DNA from 2 places in the Buttiauxella sp. S19-1 genome. Region 2 is predicted to be linked to the other one. Evidence: predicted binding sites of a transcription regulator. Region 2 holds the regulator's gene; the other holds the start of a gene.
The links. Region 2 encodes PurR, which represses purine synthesis genes. Its sites were predicted from a motif close to CANGCAAACGTTTGCNTG; they were not measured.
Positions count from the first base shown of each region.

Region 1 (4,378 bases), on a different contig from region 2:
GAATAACCAGATTTTTTTGCCACAGCGTCAATGCTCAGCGGCTGATCAATGTGATCGTCAATCCATTCAGTCAATGTTTGAATAATATCCTGGTGTGCCATAAACCATCCCCATAGCCGGATTTGTTGGCAGCGAGTATAATTCCTCAAGTTAACTTGAGGTAAAGAGCAAAATGGAAAAGAAATCACCGCGCTTTAAATCATTACTGAGTCCGGGCGAAGTGGCGAAGCGTAGCGGCGTCGCCGTGTCTGCGTTGCACTTCTATGAGAGCAAAGGATTAATCAAAAGCGTACGAAATAGCGGCAACCAACGGCGCTACACGCGTGATGTGCTGCGAAACGTGGCGATTATTAAGATTGCCCAGCGCATTGGTATTCCACTGGCGACGATTGGTGAAGAATTTGGTGTGCTGCCTGATGGGCATAAAATTAATAAAAACGACTGGAAAAAGATGTCGTCACAATGGCGTGAAGAGCTGGAGCGGCGCATTCATACATTAACCGCATTGCGGGATGAACTGGATGGCTGCATCGGTTGCGGCTGTTTATCGGGTGCCGATTGTCCATTGCGCAATCCTGGCGATAAACTCGGTGAGCAGGGGACGGGCGCGCGTCTTCTTGAGGATTAACACTGGCGTGAAGCGATGGAATGGCAGGCAAAACTAAAGCGCCCAACTTCGGCGCTTTAGTTTGTTCCCGGTCTTTGTCTTTCGATCTATCCCGCTTTTCGCAAGGAGGGTTTCCCCCGACATCAGCGTCCCTCAATCACACATTCTCAGGAGGTTCCGGATTGCGCTGACAACTTAATTGTAGATCCCTTCGGCCAGGTTTCAAGGTGATTTGCATCTTTTTTGTACAGTTCTAATACTTCACTTTTTGCTCATTTACCTATAGTTAACTCATCTTGTTAAACAGAAGGTTGACTCATGCTTATCGTCCATCACCTCAATAACTCCCGCTCGCAGCGTATTTTATGGATGCTTGAAGAACTGCAAGTGCCGTACCAGATTGTTCGCTATCAGCGCGAACCGACCATGCTGGCACCTGAGTCATTAAAATCTGTGCACCCGTTAGGGAAGTCGCCAGTGGTGGAAGATAACGGCAATATTCTCGCCGAGTCAGGGGCAATCATTGAATATCTGCAAGAAACCTACGATTTAGAAAGCCGCTTCAAACCGATTTCCAGCCAGGAAAAACTGCGTTATCGCTTTTGGCTGCATTACGCCGAAGGATCGTTAATGCCATTGCTAATGATGAAACTGGTTTTCGGTAGCCTGGGAAAAGAGCCTGTTCCGTGGTTACTGCGTCCGGTTGGTAATCTACTGGGGCAAGGTGTGCAAAAGGCCTATCTGAATAAACAGATTATGACCCATGCGCGTTATCTCGAAGATTCGCTACAAAAAAATCCGTGGTTTGCAGGCCAGGCGTTTAGTGCGGCAGATATACAGATGAGTTTCCCGGTTATCGCGCTGCTCTCTCGCGGCGGCATCAACGATTTACCCAATCTCCAGAATTGGCACAGTAAAGTGCAAATGCGCCCTGCCTGGCAGAGAGCAATTCAGCAAGGTGGGCCGTTCGACATCCCTTAATTCCTTCTATCGAAAAATCCTATGAGTCAGGAAAATATATAACCAGTATCTTGCATCATTGTTGCTAAATTGCGCATTGACGATAACGTTTGCGCATGAGGTGGCGATAATTTCGCCTGCTAACGCTTTTTTCCGCAAAAAGCGGCAAAGTTCGGTTGAAAATCCATGTAAGAAGGCCGGATAATCGTTTGCCTTAATTTTGACGCTCAGTTTGTATGCGCGGAGTTAAACGTTTGCTTTTTTTGTGACGCCCCTTTTTTGTCGCAAACGCAGCACAGGGATCAATTCGTATTCTTTAAGAATTTGAACGTTTAATTGGCAGCGGTCTGCCAACCACGCATACCAACGTAATCATAAAAATCTCAGGGGATTTTTCACTATGTCTAATCATTCTCCGCGTGCAACCGGCGGTCTCGATGCCTGGTTCAAAATATCTGCACGTGGCAGTACCGTTCGTCAGGAAGTGGTGGCGGGTTTAACCACTTTCCTCGCGATGGTGTACTCCGTGATCGTCGTGCCGGGCATGCTCGGTAAAGCAGGTTTCCCTCCTGCGGCGGTCTTTGTGGCAACTTGCCTGGTCGCCGGTGTTGGCTCTTTGGTGATGGGCCTGTGGGCAAACCTGCCGCTGGCCATTGGTTGCGCTATTTCACTGACTGCCTTTACCGCATTTAGCCTGGTATTAGGTCAACACATCAGTGTGCCTGTTGCTCTGGGTGCCGTTTTCCTGATGGGTGTGCTGTTCACCATCATCTCTGCAACCGGCATTCGTAGCTGGATTTTGCGTAACTTACCGATGGGTGTTGCGCATGGCACGGGTATTGGTATCGGCTTGTTCCTGCTGCTGATTGCAGCAAACGGAGTCGGCCTGGTTATCAAAAACCCGCTGGATGGCTTGCCCGTTGCACTGGGCCATTTCGCCAGCTTCCCGGTCATCATGTCTTTGATTGGCCTGGCGGTCATCATCGGTCTGGAAAAGCTGAAAGTCCCTGGCGGCATTCTGCTGACCATCATCGGTATTTCTATTTTTGGCCTGATTTTCGATCCAACCGTGCATTTCTCTGGCATCTTCGCGATGCCATCGCTGAAAGATGAAGCGGGCAATTCACTGATTGGTAGCCTGGATATTATGGGCGCGCTGAATCCAGTGGTGTTACCGAGCGTTCTGGCGTTGGTGATGACGGCGGTATTCGATGCAACCGGCACCATCCGTGCTGTCGCGGGCCAGGCAAATCTGCTGGATAAAGACGGTCAAATCATTGATGGCGGTAAAGCACTGACTACCGACTCCCTGAGCTCCGTGTTCTCAGGCCTGGTGGGTGCAGCGCCAGCGGCCGTTTACATCGAGTCTGCGGCAGGTACTGCGGCGGGCGGTAAAACCGGTCTGACAGCCATCACCGTCGGCGTGCTGTTCCTGCTGATTCTGTTCCTTTCTCCGCTCTCTTATCTGGTTCCTGCTTACGCCACCGCTCCGGCGCTGATGTATGTGGGTCTGCTGATGCTGAGCAACGTGGCAAAAATCGACTTCGCTGATTTCGTTGATGCCATGGCTGGCCTGATCACTGCGGTATTCATCGTGCTGACCTGTAACATCGTTACCGGCATCATGATTGGCTTTGCATCGCTGGTCATTGGCCGCGTTGTTTCTGGTGAATGGCGCAAGCTGAACATCGGTACCGTGGCTATTGCAATCGCCTTAGTCGCATTCTATGCAGGCGGTTGGGCAATTTAATTTTACTCGTCATACTTCAAGCTGCAGGGTTGTTGGCTGCACTCGCGAACCCCAGTCACTTACTTTAGTAAGCTCCTGGGGATTCGCTCTCTTGCCGCCTACCTGCAACTCGAATTATTTAGAGCAAAAACTCTGAATACTCCTTTCAAAACCAATCAAATCTTTTCCTGTTTCCTTCCTGTGTAAAAAGTTGTTTTACTATTGGGTATAACAACATCCTGCAAAAAGGGTTTCACAAAACACTGCGACTAAGGAAAGCATGGAAATCTTCTTTACTATTCTCATCATGACCCTTGTGGTTTCGCTCTCTGGTGTGGCTACACGTATGCTGCCGTTCCAGATCCCGCTTCCGTTAATGCAAATTGCGATAGGTGCCGTGCTTGCCTGGCCTCACTTCGGTTTGCATGTTGATTTCAATCCGGAACTCTTTCTGGTGCTGTTTATTCCGCCATTGCTGTTTGCCGATGGCTGGAAAACACCGACCAACGAATTTCTTCGTCACGGGAGGGAAATCATTGGCCTGGCGCTGGTTCTGGTGCTGGTCACTGTGGTCGGCATTGGCTTCCTGATTTACTACCTGGTGCCAGGCATTCCGCTACTTCCGGCATTTGCTCTGGCGGCGGTGCTTTCACCGACCGATGCCGTGGCGCTTTCCGGTATCGTTGGAGAAGGGCGCATTCCTAAGAAAATTATGGGGATATTGCAGGGCGAAGCGCTGATGAACGACGCATCCGGCCTGGTATCGTTAAAAATGGCCGTCGCGGTGGCGGTTGGGTCGATGGTCTTTAGCGTCGGCGGAGCGACCTTCGAGTTCTTCAAAGTGGCGATTGGCGGCCTGCTGGCGGGGATTGCCGTCAGTTGGCTGTACGGAAAATCACTGCGCCTGATGAGCCGCTGGAGCGGTGACGAACCCGCCACGCAAATCCTGCTGCTGTTACTGCTGCCGTTTGCTTCTTACCTGATTGCTGAACACATTGGCGTTTCCGGCATCCTGGCCGCCGTGGCCGCCGGTATGACGATCACCCGTTCTGGTGTGTTGCGCAGTGCTCCACTGGCGATGC
Region 1 is NZ_JAHWLU010000014.1:4,258-8,635, reverse strand. Features, by position in the region: gene soxS (superoxide response transcriptional regulator SoxS) at 1-101, opposite strand, end outside; gene soxR (redox-sensitive transcriptional activator SoxR) at 173-628, shown strand; gene MES37_RS05415 (glutathione S-transferase family protein) at 926-1,588, shown strand; gene MES37_RS05410 (NCS2 family permease) at 1,968-3,317, shown strand; gene MES37_RS05405 (Na+/H+ antiporter) at 3,577-4,378, shown strand, end outside.
Region 1: MES37_RS05410 (NCS2 family permease) is a predicted target of PurR. The motif match lies at 1,811-1,828, and genes of this name have one in related genera.

Region 2 (4,378 bases):
CTGCGTCTGGCTCTTCAGATTTATGCTTAGCAGCAGATTCTTTAATCAGCGCCTGCAATTCACCACGTTGATACATCTCAATGATGATGTCGCAACCGCCAACCAGCTCGCCATCAACCCACAATTGTGGGAAAGTCGGCCAGTTGGCATATTTTGGCAACTCAGCACGGATGTCCGGGTTCTGCAAAATATCAACGTAGGCGAAACGCTCACCACAGGCAGACAGCGCCTGCACAGCCTGGGCTGAGAAACCACAGCTAGGCAGTTTCGGGGAACCTTTCATATAAAGAAGGATTGGGTTTTCAGTAATCTGTTGTTGGATTTTTTCAATAGTGCTCATTGCTTGCTTCCTCAAACCTGGTCTCGGCAGTAGCCTGCCATTGTAGCGATCGATACCCTCTCCAGAAAACACCAATTTTTGCAGGGTTTCTGTGTACTACGCGATGGAGGGATAACATGTCTCAAGAATAACACTTTTCCGGTAGCTGCAAATCAGGAATTAACCCTATCCCTGATCAATAAATCACCTTATGACCTTAAGTTTGATGATTTTTTTTGCGACTGGTTACGAAACAGCACGACGATAGGTAAAAGGTTGTTAACTTTATCTCACTTAATAGATTAGAATCGGCGGGTTTCGCAAAATCATACACGGGCATGATGGTAATTATCATGCATTCATTTTAACCAGGGGATTGTCGAGTGGCGCGGATAACAAAAATTTCTATCACGCTCTGTGCTCTGCTATTTACCTTGCCGTATACACCATTGACGCAGGCGTCTGAGCACGCTCGTCCCGTGGCGGCGCATAAAGCGCACGTTGTGAAAAGCACAACCAAGAGCACAGAAAAGAGCAGTAAGAGTAAAGATAAAACCACTACCGCCAGCAAGAAAACCAACACCACCTCCAAAACAACCAGCAAGAAAAAAGAAACCACTGCCTCAACGAGTAAAACCGCTAAAAACTCCAGCAGTGCTAAAACAAAAAATCTTGCCAGTAAAGACCGCAAAAAATCCTCTCAGCTCGCGAAAGTCCAGCCTGTTGCTCTCACCGAAAAATGCAGTAAACCTCGTAAAGGTTATAAAACGCATTGCGTGAAAGTCAAAGCAGAGCCACCAACGACGATTGCCGCTGCGCATAAAGTCCGGGTGCAAAAAGCACAGAAAACGGCGATGAACAAATTGATGGGCCAGATTGGCAAACCGTATCGCTGGGGTGGGACTTCACCGCGTACCGGTTTCGATTGCAGCGGTCTGGTTTATTACGCCTATAAAGATTTGGTGAAGTTCCGTATTCCCCGCACTGCTAACGAAATGTATCACCTGCGTGATGCCTCTTCGGTGGATCGTGGTGAGCTGGAAACAGGTGACCTGGTATTCTTCCGTACACAAGGTCGCGGCACTGCGGATCACGTAGGCGTGTATGTAGGCAACGGTAAGTTCATTCAGTCTCCACGTTCTGGCAGGGATATCCAAATCACTTCCTTGAGCGAAGATTACTGGCAACGCCACTATGTTGGCGCTAAACGTGTCATGACCTCCAAAACCATTCGTTAAAAATTCGTCGAAAATCTGCGCCTGCCCTTCATTGGGCAGGCGTGTTCCTCTTTTGCTTACCCTTTCAATTTGTTACCCTAAACCCGCACTAAAAGTGTTGTCTAGATGTAAACAATAATAAGGAGTTAGCAATGTCGTTCGAACTACCTGCACTACCGTATGCAAAAGATGCTTTAGCACCGCATATCTCCGCCGAAACCCTGGAATACCATTACGGTAAACACCATCAAACCTATGTCACTAACCTGAATAATCTGGTTAAAGGCAGCGCGTTTGAGGGTAAAACCCTCGAAGAGATCGTTCGTACTTCCGAAGGTGGCGTATTTAACAACGCCGCTCAGGTCTGGAACCACACTTTCTACTGGAACTGCCTGGCACCAAATGCTGGCGGCGAGCCAACTGGCGAACTGCTGGAAGCCATCAATAAATCTTTTGGTAGCTTCGCTGAGTTCAAGCAGCAATTTACTGATGCTGCTATCAAGAACTTCGGTGCTGGCTGGACATGGCTGGTTAAACAGGAAGATGGCGCATTAGCGATTGTTTCTACCTCTAACGCTGGCACCCCACTGACGACTGCAGCTAAACCGCTGTTGACTGTGGATGTGTGGGAACATGCGTACTACATCGACTACCGCAATGCTCGTGCTGGCTACCTTGAGCATTTCTGGGCGCTGGTGAACTGGGCGTTTGTTGCGAAGAATTTAGCAGCTTAATGCAAAAGTAAATGGGCCGCGATTTGCGGCCCATCTTGATCAAAGCGTAAAAATCAGTGCAGTACGGCAGTTAGTGCGCCGAAAACAATCAAAGCCAAAACAATTACCGTCGTCGTGATTGAAAATTTCAAATCGGTGCTCATCATTAAACTCCTTTTATATCCATACAATCGATGTGTCAGGGTGATTTTCCCACAACCAGAGATAAAAATCCTCCAGGTTTTAATCTGATATCAATTTTCCCTCTTCCACTTTTCGCCTGGATAGGCCAAAATCCCTCGCTAATTTGTTGCGTATCGTCAATTCAATGCCCTCCTCCCGTTTTATGTCGCAATCCCGGCATACCTGCAACCATCATGTTGCCTGTGGAGTCAGCGTACGCAAACGTTTAACATAATAGCAATCAAGGGTTTACGATATAGCCCGGAGTGAATTTTAATGGCGACAATCAAGGACGTGGCGAAGCGCGCAAACGTTTCCACTACAACCGTATCACATGTGATTAACAAAACCCGTTTTGTGGCGGAAGAAACGCGCAATGCGGTGTGGGCAGCAATTAAAGAATTGCACTACTCGCCAAGCGCCGTAGCACGAAGCCTGAAAGTTAATCACACCAAAACGATTGGTCTGCTTGCCACTTCCAGTGAAGCACCCTATTTCGCCGAGATAATCGAAGCGGTGGAAAATAGCTGCTTTGAAAAAGGCTACACCCTGATTTTGGGCAACGCGCACAACAACTTTGAAAAGCAGCGCGCTTACTTATCGATGATGGCACAAAAGCGTGTCGATGGCCTGTTAGTGATGTGCTCTGAATATCCTGAATCATTGCTCACCATGCTTGAAGAGTACCGTCACATCCCTATGGTGGTGATGGACTGGGGCGAGGCTCGTGCCGATTTCACCGACTCCGTGGTCGATAACGCTTTCCACGGCGGTTATCTTGCTGGACGTTATTTGATTGAACGCGGCCACCGCGAAATTGGCGCCATTCCCGGGCAAATGGAACGTAACACCGGTGGCGGCCGCCATGCAGGCTTTATGAAAGCACTGGAAGAAGCGGGAATTTCCATTCCGGAAAACTGGATTGTTCAGGGTGACTTTGAACCTGAATCAGGTTACCGCGCCATGCAGCAGATCATCGGCCAGTCTCATCGCCCAACAGCGGTATTCTGTGGCGGCGACATTATGGCGATGGGTGCTATTTGCGCTGCTGATGAAATGGGGCTGCGCGTGCCGCAGGATATTTCCGTTATCGGTTACGACAACGTACGCAACGCGCGTTACTTCTCACCAGCATTGACCACCATCCACCAGCCGAAAGATTCGCTAGGGGAAACGGCGTTTAATATGCTGCTGGATAGAATCGTCAACAAACGCGAAGAGTCGCAGTCGATTGAGGTTCACCCGCGTCTGATTGAACGCCGCTCTGTGGCTGATGGCCCGTTTCGCGATTATCGCCGCTAAGTGTGTGTCGGATGTCGCGCAAGCGACATCCAGCAGACTTACAGCGGCTCCTGTAACCACTCCTGATTCATCGTGTCACTATCGCCTAAGTAATCCAACAGCCAGGCCAACGCTGGCGATGCATCGTTTTGCTGCCATGTCAGGCAACATGCCGCGTCAGGGAATGGATTATCCAGCGTTAATTCGCGCCATTTCCCTGAAGCAACCCACGGTTTGGCAATATGTAACGGCACCATGCCGATACACAACCCCGCGCTCAAGCAATCCGAACCGGACGCCCAATCAGGCACTACCACGCGGCGCTGGTTATCTAACAGCCAGGTAATTCGTTTTGGTAATGAACGCGAAGTATCTTCCAGAACTAGCGATGGCCAGGCACGCAGGTCATCATCGCTTAACGTCCCGTCGCACTGTGCCAGTGGGTGCGAGGAAGCCACCACGCAACGCCAGCTCAACGTTCCCATATCACGGAAGGCATAACGCCCCCCAACCGGAATCGCCTGAGTCGCGCCAATCGCCACTTCTACGCGTCCATCCGCCAGCGCATCCCACACGCCGTTGAACACTTCCTGAAAGATACGTAATTCGATATCAGGAAAATGGCGATAGAAATCCAGCACCAGTTGCCGCGTTCGCTCCGGTTT
Region 2 is NZ_JAHWLU010000063.1:9,830-14,207, forward strand. Features, by position in the region: gene MES37_RS14535 (Grx4 family monothiol glutaredoxin) at 1-340, opposite strand, end outside; gene MES37_RS14540 (C40 family peptidase) at 703-1,557, shown strand; gene sodB (superoxide dismutase [Fe]) at 1,689-2,270, shown strand; gene cydH (cytochrome bd-I oxidase subunit CydH) at 2,324-2,416, opposite strand; gene purR (HTH-type transcriptional repressor PurR) at 2,709-3,734, shown strand; gene punR (DNA-binding transcriptional activator PunR) at 3,773-4,378, opposite strand, start outside.